Regions from separate parts of the Thioalkalivibrio sp. ALE28 genome, predicted to be linked through region 4. Evidence: predicted binding sites of a transcription regulator. Region 4 holds the regulator's gene; each other region holds the start of a gene.
What was found. The regulator FliA, encoded in region 4, starts transcription of late flagellar genes. The targets are predictions, from matches to a motif close to GCTAAAGTTNNNNNNNNNNCNGCCGATA.

Region 1 (4,171 bases), 110 kb from region 4:
CTCCGGGCTTTCCGGGGGCGGCAGTGGCTCACCCTGACGAATCAGCCAGTGCTGGGTCAGAACCAAGTGGGCGGTCGAGCTGACCGGAAGAAACATGAAGATGCCCTGCACGATCCCGAGCAGGGTGGCGACCCAGACTGTCATGACAGGTGCGACTCCGTGATCCCGAGGCGGGCCGCAGTATACGCAAACCACCCACCAGGCGTCGGTACCGGCGTCGCACCGCCGGCAAAAGCCCGGCCAGGAGCCAGTCGGATTTGGGTGATCGTCGCGAGCGTGGCGGGAGAGCGAGCCCATTTTTTCGGTCTCTCGAGGCGCATAGTGGGCACTATGTAACGAGAGAGAGCGGAAAAAGGGGCCGTTCTCCTGCGCGCGCAGCAGATCAGTCCCAAATCCAACTGGCTCCTAGACTCGGAACTGCGTCGTCAGACCTCGCAACTGCTCGATGCGCGCCACCAGGGCATCGGTCTCGCTGGCGGTGGCCTCGGCATTGGCCGCTGTCACCTGGGCCCCCTGACTGACCTCCGTGAGGGTGCCATCGACCTCGCGCGCGACCTCCGCCTGCTGTGACACGGCACCGGAGATCTCGTTGTTGAGATGCCGGATCCGCTCGACCGCCGAGCGGATCGACTGCAGGGCCTCGCCGGCACCGGCGGCCTCGTCCACGCCGGTCTCGCCCTTCTCCCGACTGCGCTCCATCGCCCCGGCCGCCGAGCGCGCACCCGCCTGCAGCCGCTCGATCATGGCCTGGATCTCGGTCGTGGACTCCTGCGTCCGGGTCGCGAGCGTCCGGACCTCGTCGGCGACCACGGCAAACCCCCGACCCTGCTCGCCCGCGCGGGCCGCCTCGATGGCCGCATTCAGTGCCAGCAGGTTGGTCTGCTCGGCGATCCCGCGTATCACATCGAGAACCGACCCGATCTGGTCCGACTCGGCCTGAAGACGCGCCACCTGTTCGTTGGCGGTGCCGATCTCGCTCGCCAGCTCGCGCATGGTGCGCACGGTTGTGTCGACCACGCCGGAGCCGGTCCGGGTCTCGGTCTCGGCCTGGTCGGCCGCCTCGGAGGCCGTGCGCGCGTTACGGGCGATCTCCTCGGCGGAGGCCGTCATCTGGTTCATGGCTGTCGCCACCTGGCCCAGCCGCGCCTGTTGCTGCTGCACCTCCTGGTTGGTCTCCTCCGCCACGCGGTGCAGGGTGCCAACCGACTCCCCCAGCTCCCGGGCATGCTCCACCATCTCCGAGACCATGCGCTGCAGACGCTCGATGAAGGCGTTGAACAGGCGGGCCAGGCGGTCGATGCCGTCGTTGCGCGGGGCCTCGATGCGCTGGCGCAGATCCCCCTCACCCTCCGAGACCGCACGGAAGCGCCCGGCCAGTCCAGCCAGGCGGCGACGGATCATGAACACGAACAGGAAGTACACCACCACGATCACGCCAATCGCCACGCCCAGCATCATCGCGTTGACCTGCCAGGCCGCGACATCCAGCAGCCGGTCCACCGCAGCGGCCACTTCGGCCTCCAGGGCCGGCGTGGTCGCGTGCTCCTGCATGACCTGCTCCAGGGTGGCCTCCATCCCGCCCTTCAGCGTGGCCGTATGCCAGAACACCGCCGCGGCGGCGATCAGGAAGAACACCCCAACGATCGCACTCAATGCGAGCGAGAAACGTCCCGCCAGCGAAAGGCGACTCAGCCACCCACTCTCCTGCTCCATTGCTGCCCCCTGATGCCGGTACACTCCGGCTTTTGTTATCGCTGTAACGACCCACCGGCCCGAAGCTGTAGGCCGATGTGCACCTGTGCTTCACGCGAACGCAACGCATGCGCTTGTGACGCAGGTCCGGACCGATTAAGGTTCTCTGAAATATACGTTCAAGCATATCCTCGATCACCGCGAACCGACGAAACCCTCCTATGCAGCTCACCCGCTATACCGATTTTTCCCTTCGCGTCCTGATGTACCTCACCGTGCAGCCGCGCGAGCAGCGCGTAACCGTCAGCGACATCTCCGAGCAGTTCGCCATCCCCCGCAACCACCTGGTCAAGATCGTGCACCAGCTCGGCCAGAAGGGCTACATCATCACCCGGCGCGGCAAGGGGGGCGGGATCTCGCTCGCCTGCGAACCCGCGGAGATCAACGTCGGCAGCGTAATCCGCGACATGGAGCCGAACCTGAACGTGGTGGACTGCGAGAACCCCGTCTGCCCGATCCTGCCCGCCTGCCAGTTGCGCGGTGTTCTCAACGACGCACGCGACGCCTTCCTCGCCGTGCTCGACCGCTACACCATTGCCGATGTGACCCAGGCGCCCGACTACCTCTACGAGCTCCTGCATCCCGGCAAGAGCGCCTGAACGCCGGTATCCTTCGGCCATGGAACGGCCCGACCCGGCACCCCGAAAACGAACCGCCCTGCAAGCGCACACCGGCGCCCGCTGGCTGGCCGTGGCCCTGCCGTGCCTGCTGGCGCTCGCGAGCGCCGACGCACGCCAGGCCTGTCCCGATCCCGGGACCACACCCACCCCCCTCGCCGAACTGCGCGCGGGGACCCTCCCCGAAGGAACGGAGGTGGTCGCGGAAGGCACCGTAACCGGCGTCTTCATGGACACGGACCAGCTGGGGGGCTTCTACCTGCAACAGGACTCGGGCGCCGCGGCCACGGGCCTGTTCGTCTACGCCCCACGAAGGGACCCGGTCGCGGCCGGGCAGCGCCTGCAGGTGCACGGCGCCTTCACCCGCCATCGAGGCCGCCCCCAACTCTCGCAACTGGACGCGGTGGTGACCTGCGCCGACGGCGAACCGCCCGCCCCCGTCGACCTGCGCCTGCCCGACGCGGCCGACCGGCTGGGCGACTTTATCGACCAGCCGGTCCGTTTCCCGCAGCGCCTGACGGTCACGGACAACCGGGACCTCGGCCGCTACGGAAGCATGACGCTGGCCGCCGACGGGCGCCTGACGCACCCGGGCCAGACCGCCCCCGCGGACAGCCCGTGGCGCCAGGACAGGGATCGGCGGATCGAACTGGACGACGGGAGCTATCGCGCGAACCCCGACCCGATCCCGTACCTCGACGACCAGGGGACCCGCCGCGCGGGAAGCTCGGTGGAAGGCCTCACCGGCATCCTCACCCACGCCTTCGGCGCGTACCGGATCCACCCTACCGAGCCCGTTGACTGGACCGGCGGCCAGCGTCCCGACCCGGTGCCAACCGCGGATGCGGGTGACCTGCGCATTGCCACCGCGAACATGGAGAATGACTTCGTCACGCTGGGCGAGCGTGGTGCGCAGACCCCGGCCGAGCGCCAACGCCAGACCGCCAAGCTGGATGCCCTGCTGCAGGGCCTGGATGCGGACCTGCTGGGCGCGGTCGAACTGGAAAATGCCGCGTCCGCGCGCGAGACCCTGGTGGCGCGCCTGAACGCCCGCCCCGGGAAGCGTGGCGAATATGCGGCCATCGTTCACCCGGCACCGGGGGACGACGCGATCAAGGTCGGCCTGCTCTACCGGCCGGAACGGCTGCGTTTGGTCGACACGGCCGCCGACCGCGATTCCGTCCACCACCGCCCCCCGCTGCTGGGCTGGTTCGAAGCGGGCGGTACCGGCGAACATCTCGGTGCCGTGGTCGTACACTTCAAGGCCAAGAGCGGCTGCCCCGACAGCGGCGATATCGACCGTGGCCAGGGCTGCTGGAACCAGCGCCGTACCGCGCAGGCCGAACGCCTCGTCGCCTGGATACGCGAACAGCAAAGCGGCGAGTTCACGGATGCCCCGGTCGTGGTCCTGGGCGATCTCAACGCCTATGCCGCCGAGGACCCCCTGCACGTCCTCCATGCCGCAGGAAAACACGATCTCGTGCACGACGACCCGAGTACCGCCCATACCTACGTCTTTCGCGGCCAGGCCGGGCAGCTGGACTACCTGCTGGGGCCCGACACGCTGCGTGAACGGGTCCGGGACGGCGCCACCTGGGCGGTCAACGCCGACGAACCGGAATTCCTCGGATTTGATGGCCGCGCCCCCGCCGACGGGCCCTGGCGCGCCTCGGACCACGACCCGGTCTGGGCCGACCTGCGCCTGGACTAGGAGCCTCCCCTCAGTCGCGGGTGTCCGGTTCCGCCGGCGTGGCGGCCTCCGCCTCGGCAGCAGACAGGTTGTCGACGATCCGTACCGGCAA
Region 2 (4,171 bases), on a different contig from region 4:
CAGATACTGACGGCTGTCACCCAGCACCAGGCCGCAGCAGTCCTGCAGGAAGCGGGAAAACTCCTCGTAATCGCGGGAATCGATCACCGGTTCATCCCCGAGCACAGTCCATGGTGATTAGCATCCTGATGACGAGTCCTTGACAGCGGCGCCCGCGCCACGAAACGCAGGGGGAATCCCCGGTAGCGGGTTTCAGTATACGGTGTCGCAGGCGGGACACGACACTGGGCCCTTGTCGGCCATGTGACGCCGCCCCGGCCTTGCCGGGCGGCAACCCCGTTCCCCCCGGCGGTCATTCGACCTGTTGATCCTCGCGCCCGGTCTGGTCGAGCACCGCGTTGGCCAGTTCGTCGGGGTTGAATTTCGAGAGAAACGCATCGGCCCCGGCGCGCTTGACCATGTCGGTATTGAACTCGCCGCTCAACGAGGAATGCAGCAGCACCTTCAGATCTTTCAGGGCGGGATTGTCCCGGATCCGCGCCGTCAGCGTATAGCCGTCCATGCGTGGCATCTCGATGTCCGAGATCACCAGCTCGATCTGGTCGCGAACCGGGCCCTCCCCGGCCTTCTGCTCCAGGAAGTCGAGCGCCTCCTGACCATCCTTGAAAACCTCGTATTCGAACCCGAGACCGCGAATCGCCCCCTCGATCTGCTTGCGCGCCACGACCGAGTCGTCAACGATCACGACCTTGCTCCCCCCCGCTGGCGTGGCGTCCGCTCGGATGGACTCGGAGACCTCGGTCGGCAGAGGATTGACGATCGAAAGCACCCGTTCCACGTCGATGATCTCGACCAGCTTGTTGTCGATCTCGGTGACCGCGACCAGGAAGGACTCGCGCCCCGTACCACGCGGAGGGGACTTCACGTCCTGCCAGTTCACATTCACGATCCGGTCCACGGCCGACACCCAGAACCCCTGAACCGAACGGTTGAACTCGGTGACCACCACCTTCTGGTCGCCGCTGTCGCTGGCACCGGCCGCGCTGCGCAGGCCCATGGCGCGCGCCAGATCGATAATCGGCACCGTGCCGCCCCGCAGCGTAGCCACACCGCGCACCACACTCATCGACCCCGGGATCTGGCGCAGCGGCGGCGACGGGATCACCTCGCGCACCTTGAACACGTTGATTCCGAAGGTCTGTGATCCACCCAGTTGGAACAGCAGCAGTTCCATCCGGTTCTGACCCACCAGCTGCGTTCGCTGGTTCACATCGTCAATGAATTGACTCATGGTGCTGCTCTCCTTGTCCCGCGCCCATCTGCCGCGAGCCGCTCCCGGGAGCTCAGTGTGCACCGCGCACCCCCGGGCTGTCATTTGCAATCGCCTGTATGCGCCTTCTGGCGCCGCTTCCCAGGGATAACGGCATTGAACGCCGGGCCTTGAGTCGGGCACCGCCCGGACAACTGGCATCAAACCTGCATAGCTTCGGGTCCGCGAACGGACGCGGCAGACCCGGGGTATTCCCTCGGGCGGCGAGGACCGGCATATGCATCCACATACAACCTGTACATCACGCTGCATCCCCATGGGGCTCATGGCTCTCGTGGCGTGGTTCGCGCTCTCCGTGCCGGCCCACGCCGAGATCCACCCCGTTGCGGAGATCCGCGCGGCCGCGGAACAGTTTCTGTTGCAGGAGCTGGACGCCGAACATAGCGACGACATCAATATCGAGATCGGCCAGCTCGACAACCGGCTCCGGCTGGCCTACTGCCATGACGGACTCAACGCCCGTTTCCCGCCCGGCGGCCGCCGCGACGGCAATACCGCGATCCACCTTCAGTGTGCGGGCCCGGTCACCTGGCAGCTGTATGTCCCGGCCACGGTGGAACGTTACGCTCAGGTGCTGGTGGCCAGTCGCAACCTCCCTCGCCAGCACACGCTGACCAGCGGCGATCTGCGCTTCCAGCGCATCGAGACGTCACGCCACGCGGGCAGTTATCATGAAGACAAGTCGGCCCTCATCGGTCAGCAGACCCGGCGCAGCATTCGTCCGGGCCAGATCATCGGCACACAGCACGTCACCCAGCGCGAGATCGTCAGCCGCGGCCAGCGGGTCACGATCCTTGCCGAAAACGGCTCGATCGCCATCCGCATGCAGGGCGAGGCCCTGGAAAACGGCAGCCTCGGGGACCGCATCCGGGTCAAGAACACCTCGTCCGGGCGCGTGGTCGAGGGCGAAATCCAGCCCTCCGGGCACGTCCGGGTGACACTTTGATGCCGACTCTGTGATCGGTGTTACAAAAACCACCGCCACAGGGCTACAGTTTCAGCACACGCGGCCGTAAACACTTGCAGCACAGTTACAACGACAGGACGGCACAATGGATATCAAGGGCCTCAATACGAACAGTCTGCGCCCCGACGGCCAGAGCTCCACGGTCAAGGGCCGCGAGGACTCCAGCGGCGCGCCCAACCGGGCGCAAGGGTCGGATAGCGCCGCGACCACCGGTAACGATTCGCTTACCCTGACCGGCGCCGCCCAGGCGATGAGTTCGGCCGCCAGCGCCGGCGAGAACGCCCCGTTCGACGCGGCGCGTGTGGCCGAGCTGCGCGAGGCGATCGCCAGCGGCAACTACCCGGTGGACAACGAACAGCTGGCCGACCGCATGATCGACCTCGAGCGCCTGCTGCGCTAATCACGGACCTCACCGATGAACACCGACACGCGCCATCGCCTGCTGCGCTCCCTGGAAACCTCGATCCGGCTGGCCCACCAACTGGAAGAGGCCCTGATCCAGGAGACCCGCGCGGTCGAGGCGCGCACCCCGGAGACCCTGCAGGAGGTCGTGGCAACCAAGCAGGGGCTGCTGCAGGAACTCGAGACCGAGACCCGCCAGCAGCGCGCTATCGCCGAGGCCGCGAGCGAGTCATTCACACCCGAGGGCATGGCCCGCCTGCTCTCGCGCATGGACGACGGTGCCGTCCTCAACGATCACTGGCAGGCCCTGCGCCAGTCCATCGAGCGCTGCAACACCCTCAACCAGGGCAACGCACGCCTGATCGATCGCGATCGCCAGCGCGTGGAGCTCTCCATGCAGATCCTGCGCGGCGAAGAGGCCGGCCCGGCGGCGACCTACGACCCCTACGGGCGCACCCGCCCCAACACCCGTGGCGGACGCCGTATCACACAAGCCTGATGCAGCTTATTCGCACCGATGCTGGCATTTCGGATGCTCGACCAGTACCTTGCGTCCTCACACCCAGCTAACGTCACGGACGCATGGACGAAACCGACTACACGGTCGACAAGCCGGACCGGATCGCCGGCATTCTCAAGGACCTGGACCACAAGCTCACCCTGGTCAGCGTCCGGCTCGACGCCGACGGCCCGCTGTACACTTCGGCCCTGGTCCGGCTGGACCCCGCCGCGAAGGAACTCTTTCTCGACGAACTGAATCCGCCGCGCGCGCACCAGCATGTCACCTCCGGTATGCCCCTGCGGGTATTCGCCGCGCTGCGCGGCGTGGCCGTACGCTTCTCCACCACCGTGGCCCGTATCGAACATGAAGAAGGCGGCGCCCTGTACGCCTGCCCCTACCCCGAAACACTGGAGCATCTCCAGCGCCGCGAAACCTTCCGCGTTCACATCCCCATGGCCCAGCGCCCGCAGATCGAACTGCGCGCGCCCGGCTGGAAGGACCCGGTCATCGGCGAGCTCGTCGATCTCTCGGGCCAGGGCATGTGCATCGAGCTGGCCACGGCCACGCTCGACACGCTGGAGACCGGCACCACCCTCGCGTTCACCAATCTGCTGCTCCCCGACGTCAGTGAGCGGCTCTCGGGCGACCTGCGCCTGGCCAACCGGCGGCGCAGTACGCGGGAGGGCTACGAATACGCCGGCTTCGAGATTGTCGGGATGACCCAGTGGCTGGAGCGCCAGACCAACCTCGCCTTGCTGCATTACCAGCGCGAGGCGCGTCGCCGCTCGATGGAATAGACCCGCCCGGACAAACTCGGACGTCAGACACAAAAAAGGCCGCTACAAGCGGCCTTTTTGATGCTTCCCGTTTGGTCGGGACGGCAGGATTTGAACCTGCGACCCTCTGCACCCCATGCAGATGCGCTACCAGACTGCGCCACGCCCCGAAGCCGCGAACTATATCCGATTCCCCGCCGTCACGAAAGCACCCAACACCGTCAAAGCGAACCGAGCGCCCACCACGGCACACG
Region 3 (4,171 bases), on a different contig from region 4:
TACCTCGAACGCCACCCGCGCATGAACATGGACCTGTCCATGCGCAACCCGCGCATCAATCCCGGCGGCCAGATCGACGACGCCTGGTTCGAGCTCTTCCTGGCCCACCCCGACCGCTTCATGATCGGCGTGGACACCTTCACGCGCACCCGCTGGGAACAGTACACGCGCCTGAAGGACGAGACCCGCGCCTGGCTGGAACAACTCCCCGAGGACGTCGCCCGCGCGATCGCCTTCGAAAACGGCGAACGGCTCTTCCCCGCTCCGTAAAGCCCTGGATTCACCACGAAGCGCACGAAGGCACGAAGAAAGGCCAGGACAAGGGCGGTTCACAGGAAGGCCGAAAGATTCGAAGGATGAATCGGCTAAAACCGTCCGGGGCCTGGCCGACGCCGTGACCCGTCCAGCCCGCCGGCCGAGCCCCCTGTGGGAGCGGGCTCGCCCGCGAAGCCCCCGCCCGCGTCCGCTCGAGCACCAGCCCTCCAACCAACCCTCCCCGTCAGACCGTGCCCGATCCATTACCCCATCAATCTCGCTTCCAATCTTCCCCGCTTCCTGTAGACCGGTTTTCGCCATCGAACCAGCCCTTCTTCGTGCCTTCGTGCACTTCGTGGTGAATCAAGCCGTTCAACCACACACGCATGAAAAAGCCCGCCACCCCAAAAGGATGGCGGGCTCGGCTCCCGGCAACTGATCGTGATCAGACCTTGAACTGACCCACGCGCTGCTGCTGCTCGGAGGCCAGCTTGGACAGCTCCTCGGACGCATTGCGGATCTGCTCCGAACCCGACGCGGTCTGATCCAGCACCTCGGTGATGTTGGCCACGTTGCGGTTGATCTCCTCGGCCACCGTGGACTGTTCCTCGGCGGCGCTGGCGATCTGCGTGTTCATGTCGCTGATGCGGGTGACGGATTGCGTAATCGCGACCAGCGACTCGCCGGCCAGGTTCACCTGCTCCACGCTCTCGTGGGCCTTGGCACGGCCGTCTTCCATCGCCTGCACCGCCTCGCGCGTGCCGGTCTGGACCCGCTCGATCATCTGCTGGATCTCGTGGGTCGAGTCCTGGGTGCGGCTGGCCAGCGTGCGCACCTCGTCCGCCACCACCGCGAAGCCGCGACCCTGCTCGCCGGCGCGGGCGGCCTCGATCGCCGCGTTCAGCGCCAGCAGGTTGGTCTGATCGGCAATGTCGCCGATCACCTCGAGGACCTTGTTGATCTCCTCGGCGTCCTGCGAAAGACGACTGACCACCTCGGCGGCGCTGTCCACCTGAGTGGACAGGCCATTGATCGCGGTGACCGTCTTCTGCACCACCTGCTGGCCGGCGTTCGCATCCTGATCGGTGGTCTGCGCGGCGGCGGCGGCGTCCGCCGCATTCCGGGCCACTTCCTGCACGGTGGCCGTCATCTCGTTCATCGCGGTGGCGACCTGGTCGGTCTCCGCCTTCTGGCGGCGGACCTGCTCGTTGGTCTCCTCGCTGGTCGCGGACAGCTCGTTGGCCGCGGCCGCTACCTGGTCGGAACCGGCCGCCACCTGCTGGATCAGCACCCGGATCTTCTCCACGAAGTTATTGAAAGCGATGGAGAGATCCCCCAGCTCGTTCTTGCCGGATACCTTCAGCTGACGCGTCAGGTCCCCTTCGCCACTAGCGATGTCGTTCAGCCGGTCCACGGTCTGGCACAACGGCCGCACGATGCTGCGCGTCAGGAACCAGGCCAGCAGCGCGCCCAGGACCACAGCAATCACGCCGACCATCACCACGGTACCTGTGGCATTGCGCGCCATGTCGACATAGGCACTGCGATCGACCATCAGCTCGAGGACGCCCACCGCGTCCCCGGAGAAGTCCATCACCGGCCGCGCGATCACCGCCATCGGCTTGCCCTGGTAGGTCACGTTGCGCACGTGTCGCTCGCCACCGAGCACCTCGCGCATCTCGGCGGCGCTGAAGGTGGCCTCGCCATCGATGGTGCCGCCAAAGCGGCTGAAACGTCCGTCGTCCCGCAGGTACAGCGCGACCGGCGCCCCCAGCTCCTCGGTAAACTGCTCGAAGAAGGGATCACCGAAGGACAGGCCAAACTCCACCGAGCCCACGTGCTCACCGTTATGGGCGATCGGCACGACACCTCGAATCCCGAGGCCCGCCACACCCTCTTCCAGACCGGAGATCGGCGCCTGGTTATTGTTGGTATCGACCACGGTCTGGCGGAAGCCGGACAGGTCGTCATCGAAGCGGTCCGGACGATGCACGCGCAGGAAGGACGTCGCCGGCGGCGTATGGAACTGGTACTGGCGCACCCCGTAGTCCGTGCTCAGCGACTCGAAGGTCGGCACGGTCATCGCAGCCAGCCGTTCGCGATCGCCCGTGGCCAATGCCTCCTGGATATCCGGGATGCGGGCGACCGTCTCGGCCATCGCCGTGGCTCGCGCCGCCTCCTGGTCCAGCCGATCCAGCAACTGTCCGGCCAGGTCGTTCAGCTCGCGCTGCTCGGCGCGGTCCGCCATCGTGCCCAGGGCGTTCATCACCACCACCAGCGTCAGCACCACGGCGAGCACGACCACGCCGATGATGCCCACCATGAGCCGTACACCAATCCGGATATTCTCAAACATGTCTGCGCGTCCTTTCCTGCACCGGTCACGGCCGGCTCCAGAATCAAGATTCAGGTCAGTCGTCCTTCCTAGCGGCGGCGAATCCTAAAACTTGAATACCAAAGTGCTTTCTTCCCCACAGGTTCTCAGGGGACAAGATTGCCTCGGTGGGCCGCTTCCGAGCTCCGCGCTCAGACGGGCTACAACAACAGAATCTCGGCAAACGCGTAGACCACCAGGCTGATCAGCACCAGCGCCAGCACCGAAAGCAAGGCCCCGCCACGCACCATGTCCAGCACCCGCAGCCGGTTGCTGGCGAACACGATGGCGTTGGGTGGCGTCGCCACCGGCAGCATGAAGGCCACCGACGCGGCAAACGCCACCGGCAGGGCCAGCAGCAGTACGGGCACGTCCATGCTCAGCGCGAACGCGGTCACCAGCGGCAACAGCGTAGCCGCTGTCGCGGTATTGCTCGTCACATGACTCAGGGTCATGGTCAGGAGCGCCACCCCGGCCATGATCAGGATCAGCGGCCAGGCCTGGGCGATCACCAGGGCATCCGCCGCCAGCTCCGCCAGCCCGCTGGACTCGATCGCCGCGCCCAGGCTCAAGCCTCCGCCTACCAGCAACAGCACGCCCCAGGGGAGCTCGCGCGTATTGTCCCAGCTCAGCAGCCGGCGCTGTTCGCGCGAGCCCGACGGCACCAGGAACAGCAACCCGGCCCCGAGGATCGCGATGCCGGCATCGGTCAGCGAGATCGGTAGCCAGCCCTCGAGCAGCGGCCGTGTCAGCCAGGCCAGCGCAACCAGCAGAAACACCCCGGCCACCCGCTTTTCCGCGACCGACCAGGGGCCCACGGTCGCGCGCTGTTCGTCCAGCAGCGCGCGCAGACCGTTCAGCTCCACCCGGTGCACCGGAAACACCCAGCGGGTCAGCGACCACCACGCAAGGGCCAGCAGCACCGCCGCCAGCGGCAGCCCCAGGGTCATCCATTCCAGGAACCCGATCTCCATCCCGTGGCGATCCCCGAGGTACGCGGCCGTCAGGGCATTCGGCGGCGAACCGATGATGGTCGCCATGCCCCCGATATTCGCGGCGAACGCAATGCCCAGCAGGAGCGCCAGAGCCGGGCGTCGCGATTCCATGTCCGGCCCCTGTGGCGGCGCGCCGCGCTCGATCAGTCCCAGCACCGAGAGCGCGATCGGCAGCATCAGGGCCGCCGTCGCGGTATTGCTGACCCACATGGACAACCCCGCCGTGGCCAGCATGAAGGCCCCCACCAGCACATGCAGGCGATTGCCGGCGCGCGCCACGATCGCCAGCGCCATGCGCCGGTGGAGATCCCAGCGCTGCACGGCCAGGGCAATGGCGAAGCCGCCCATGAACAGGAAAATGATCGGATTCGCGTACGGCGCGGTGGCCTCGTCCATGGGCACGATGTCGAGCACCGGCAGGACCGCGATCGGCAGGAGCGCCGTCACCGGCAGCGGCAGGGCCTCGCTGATCCACCAGGTCGCCATGAACAGCGTCAGGCCCAGAACCCGCCAGGCCGCCGGATCGAACCCCGCCGGGGCCGGCACC
Region 4 (4,171 bases):
ACTGGCGCGCCGCGTGGAGGATGGGCACCTGATCCTGGTGGATACGGCGGGACAGGCCCCGCGGGCAGTGGAGGACGAATCCCTGTTCGCGCACCTGCCGCCGGACATCCGGGCCGAGAGCTGGCTGGTGGTGTCGGCGACGACCCAGGGCAGCGCATTGCGGCGGGTGCTGGAGGCATTTCGCAAGGCGGAGCCCTCGGCGCTGGTGCTGACCAAGCTGGACGAGGCCGAGGAGCTGGGCGAGGTCCTGTCCGTACTGCTCGATCAGCACCTGGGGCTGGGGTTCGTCAGCGATGGCCAGCGTATTGCCGAGGACTTTCACCGGGTCGATACCGGGTATCTGACCCGACTGGCCCTGGAGGATGCCGCCGATGAACCCGGGGCAGCGGCCAATGCCCGCGAGACCTGGGCGGCCGAGCGCCTGGCGGAGATGGAACCGCCGCGGCGCGCGCGCGCCCAGGCACGTCCGGCACGGGCGGCGGAGCCCGCCACGCTGGAACTGATTCAACCGGTCGGGAAGGGGCGCTATGCCACGCACTAACAAGCCGTTGAAGGTCATCGCGGTTGCCTCGGGCAAGGGCGGGGTGGGCAAGACCAACGTATCGGTGAACCTGTCGGTGGGCTTGGCCCGGCTCGGGCGCGAGGTCATGCTGTTCGACGCCGATCTGGGCCTGGCCAACGTGGACCTGCTGCTGGGGATGCGTCCCGAGCGCACGCTGCACGACCTGGTGACCGGTGATGTGGAGAGCCTGGAAGATGTGCTCGTCCAGGGACCGGACGGGGTGAAGGTGGTGCCGTCGGCTTCCGGGATCGCGGCGATGGCCAACCTGACGCCGGCCGAGCATGCCGGTCTGATCCATGCCTTCAGCGCCTATCGCAAACCCCTGGATGTGCTGATCGTGGACACCGCGGCCGGCCTGCAGGAATCCGTGACGTCGTTCTGCCGCGCGGTCCAGGAGACCCTGGTGGTGGTCTGCGACGAGCCCGCCTCGATTACCGACGCCTATGCCCTGATCAAGGTCCTGCACCGCGATCATGGCCTGCGTCGCTTCCGCATGGTGACGAACATGGTCGACGGCCGCGAAGGCGCCGAGCGACTGATGCAGAAGCTCAATACCGTCTGCGGCAACTACCTGCCGGAGGTGGTGCTCGACCTGGCCGGCTATATTCCGATGGACGATCACCTGCGAAAGGCGGTGCAGAAACGCGCGCCAGTGGTACAGCAGTACCCCGGGAGCCCGGCGGGGAAGGCCTTTGCCGAACTGGCACGGACCGTGGACCGCTGGCCGGTGGGGGGCGGTGACCACGGTGGCGTCGGGTTTTTCGTGGAACGGATGCTGCAGAGCGCATGATGACGACGCGTAATCGACTTTCCGGCTATCAGGCGACCTCCGCGGCCAGCGGCGGACACGAACAGCTGATTGCCGATCACGTCGAGCTGGTCCACCGCATCGCCCATCACCTGATGGCGCGGCTCCCCGCCTCGGTGCAGGTGGATGATCTGATTCAGGCGGGCATGATCGGGCTGCTCGAGGCGGCGCGCCAGTTCGAGGGCGGCCAGGGCGCGACCTTTGCCACCTACGCCGGCATCCGCATCCGTGGCGCGATGATCGACGAGCTGCGCCGCAGTGACTGGACACCGCGTTCGGTGCACCGCAACAGTCGGCGTATTGCCGCGGCGATCCAGACCGTCGAGGCGCGCGAGGGGCGGGCGGCGCGTGGCAGCGAGGTCGCCGCCGAGCTGGACGTGCCGATCGACCAGTACTACGAGATGCTGCAGGATCACGCCGGGGCCCACCTGTTCGCTTTGGACGACCTCGGCGGGGGTGACGACGGGGCTGATCGCGTGATCGAAGGGCAGGAGGTGTCGCCGGCCCGCACCCTCGAGGCCGGTGAGTTCCGTCAGGAACTGGCCGAAGCCCTCGGCGACCTCCCCGAACGCGAGCGGCTGGTGCTGTCGCTCTACTACATCGAAGAGCTCAACCTGCGCGAGATCGGTGCCGTGCTGGGCGTGACCGAGTCGCGCGTCAGCCAGATCCGAAGTCAGGCCACCATTCGACTGCGTGCCCGCCTGGGTTCGTGGCTCGAAGACGGTACGGCTTTGCAGTTATTCTAAAACCCACCCTACGAATCCCGGAGTGACGTGTGGACAAGGGAATGAAGATTCTCATCGTGGACGACTTTTCCACGATGCGGCGCATTATCAAGAACCTGTTGCGTGATCTTGGCTTCAACAATACCCAGGAAGCCGACGACGGCAGCACTGCGCTGCCGATGCTGCAGAACGGCGATTTCGACTTTCTGATCACCGACTGGAACATGCCCAACATGCCGGGGATCGACTTGCTGAAGGCCGTGCGCGCCGACCCGAACCTCAAGTCCATGCCGGTGCTGATGGTGACGGCGGAGGCCAAGCGCGACCAGATCGTCGAGGCGGCCGAGGCGGGCGTGAACGGCTACGTGGTCAAGCCGTTCACCGCCGAGACGCTGAAGGAAAAGATCGACAAGATCTTCGAACGCATTGAAGCACAGGGATAATCATGGGCCTGTGACCGATATGCCCGACGCCCGTGGCACCGACCGCCGCGGGCGTCGTCCGAAACCTTCCGCGCCGTACCCGCAAGAGGCTTCTCATGACTGAACAGGAACACCCACCACGCGACGATCAGCTGGAGCTTGCGCGGCAGTTGGTCAAGACGCTGGAGGCGGGCGACGACACGGGCGCCCGGGCGCTGGTGCAGGATCTGGCGCGCCCCTATGACCGCGAACTCTTCGACGAGCTGGGCAAGCTGACCCGTGATCTTCACGAGGCCCTGCAAAGCTTCCGCGGCGATTCGCGTCTGGTCGAACTGACCCAGGCGGAGATCCCGGACGCAAAGGAACGCCTGAATTACGTGGTCACGATGACCGAACAGGCGGCCCACGACACCATGAATGCCATCGAGTCGAGCCTGCCGATCGCGGAGTCGTTCAGCCAGCAGGCGGCCGACCTGACGGCGAAGTGGACGCGCTTTCGCAACCGCCAGCTCTCAGTGGAGGAGTTCCGGGACTTTGCCCGCGAGCTCGACACGTTCTTCGCGCAGGCGGGGGACGACACCGAGGAGCTGCGCCGGCTGCTCTCCGAGGTGCTGATGGCACAGAGCTATCAGGACATTACCGGCCAGGTGATTCGCCGCGTGATCCAGCTGGTGACCGACCTGGAAGAGAACCTGGTGTCCCTGATCCGGCTCTCCAGCGGGCGCATGGAGCAGGTCGAGGCGGCCGAGGCGTCGCTTGAACAACGCGAGGAGGAGCGCGAGGCGGACCGCAAGGGTCACGGTCCCAGCGTGCCCAAGACTCAAGATTCCGCCGCGGATGTCGTTCAAGGACAGGACGAGGTGGACGATCTGCTATCGAGCCTGGGCTTCTAGGCAGTTCCCCTCATGCGAATGGCGCCACGCGACCGGAGAGACTGAATGGCCATCGACCCCAATGACGAAATCCTTCAGGACTTCCTGATCGAGGCCGGGGAACTGCTGGAGGGGCTCAACGAGCAACTCATCGACCTGGAACAGAATCCCGATGACCGGGATCTGCTGAATGCGGTCTTTCGTAGCTTCCATACCATCAAGGGTGGAGCCGGCTTCCTGAGCCTGGATCCCCTGGTGACCGTGTGCCATCACGCGGAGGACGTCTTCAACCTGCTGCGTAACGGTGAGCGGCGGGCGGACAGTCACCTGATGGACACCATGCTGCGGGTGCTGGACACCCTGAACGTAATGTTCGGGGACCTGCGCTCCGGCGTGGATCCCACACCCGCCGAGGCCGATCTGGTGGAAAACCTCCGGCGCATGGCGAACAACGAGGACGTGGCGGCGGAGCCCGCCGCGCCGCCACCCCCGGAACCCGAGCCGGAGCCAGAACCCGAACCGCAAGCGGATACGGATGCGGAACCGGCGGCGGATGGCGACGCGATGGTCGGTGCCGGTGACGAGATCACCGACGACGAATTCGAGGCCCTGCTCGACAGCCTGCACGGCGATCAGCCGCCGAAGCCCGTGGAGACGGGCTCCACCGCGGGCGATGCGGCCGGAGAAGAACCGGCTGCGGAGGGTGAGGGTAGCTCCGGCGACCTGATCACCGACGACGAATTCGAGAACCTGCTGGACGAGTTGCAGGCCAAGGGCGCCGG

Region 1: the regulator FliA is predicted to act here: its motif matches at 1,758-1,785, upstream of D105_RS0102885 (methyl-accepting chemotaxis protein).
Region 2: the regulator FliA is predicted to act here: its motif matches at 2,259-2,286, upstream of flgM (flagellar biosynthesis anti-sigma factor FlgM).
Region 3: the regulator FliA is predicted to act here: its motif matches at 2,681-2,708, upstream of D105_RS0106155 (methyl-accepting chemotaxis protein).

The regions. Positions count from the first base shown of each region.
Region 1 covers NZ_KB898094.1:167,184-171,354, forward strand. The annotation lists gene D105_RS0102880 (undecaprenyl-diphosphate phosphatase) at 1-144, opposite strand, end outside; gene D105_RS0102885 (methyl-accepting chemotaxis protein) at 406-1,713, opposite strand; gene D105_RS0102890 (Rrf2 family transcriptional regulator) at 1,914-2,351, shown strand; gene D105_RS0102895 (ExeM/NucH family extracellular endonuclease) at 2,371-4,080, shown strand; gene D105_RS0102900 (mechanosensitive ion channel family protein) at 4,091-4,171, opposite strand, start outside.
Region 2 covers NZ_KB898096.1:169,471-173,641, forward strand. The annotation lists gene D105_RS0105870 (protein-glutamate O-methyltransferase CheR) at 1-87, opposite strand, end outside; gene D105_RS0105875 (chemotaxis protein CheV) at 293-1,231, opposite strand; gene flgA (flagellar basal body P-ring formation chaperone FlgA) at 1,527-2,216, shown strand; gene flgM (flagellar biosynthesis anti-sigma factor FlgM) at 2,323-2,637, shown strand; gene D105_RS0105890 (flagella synthesis protein FlgN) at 2,653-3,138, shown strand; gene D105_RS0105895 (flagellar brake protein) at 3,222-3,938, shown strand; tRNA gene D105_RS0105900 (tRNA-Pro) at 4,011-4,087, opposite strand.
Region 3 covers NZ_KB898096.1:223,309-227,479, forward strand. The annotation lists gene D105_RS0106150 (amidohydrolase family protein) at 1-270, shown strand, start outside; gene D105_RS0106155 (methyl-accepting chemotaxis protein) at 701-2,611, opposite strand; gene D105_RS0106160 (DASS family sodium-coupled anion symporter) at 2,791-4,171, opposite strand, start outside.
Region 4 covers NZ_KB898094.1:52,708-56,878, forward strand. The annotation lists partial or broken gene flhF (flagellar biosynthesis protein FlhF) at 1-359, shown strand, start outside; gene D105_RS0102355 (MinD/ParA family protein) at 528-1,352, shown strand; gene D105_RS0102360 (RNA polymerase sigma factor FliA) at 1,349-2,116, shown strand; gene cheY (chemotaxis response regulator CheY) at 2,158-2,538, shown strand; gene D105_RS0102370 (protein phosphatase CheZ) at 2,634-3,410, shown strand; gene D105_RS0102375 (chemotaxis protein CheA) at 3,456-4,171, shown strand, end outside.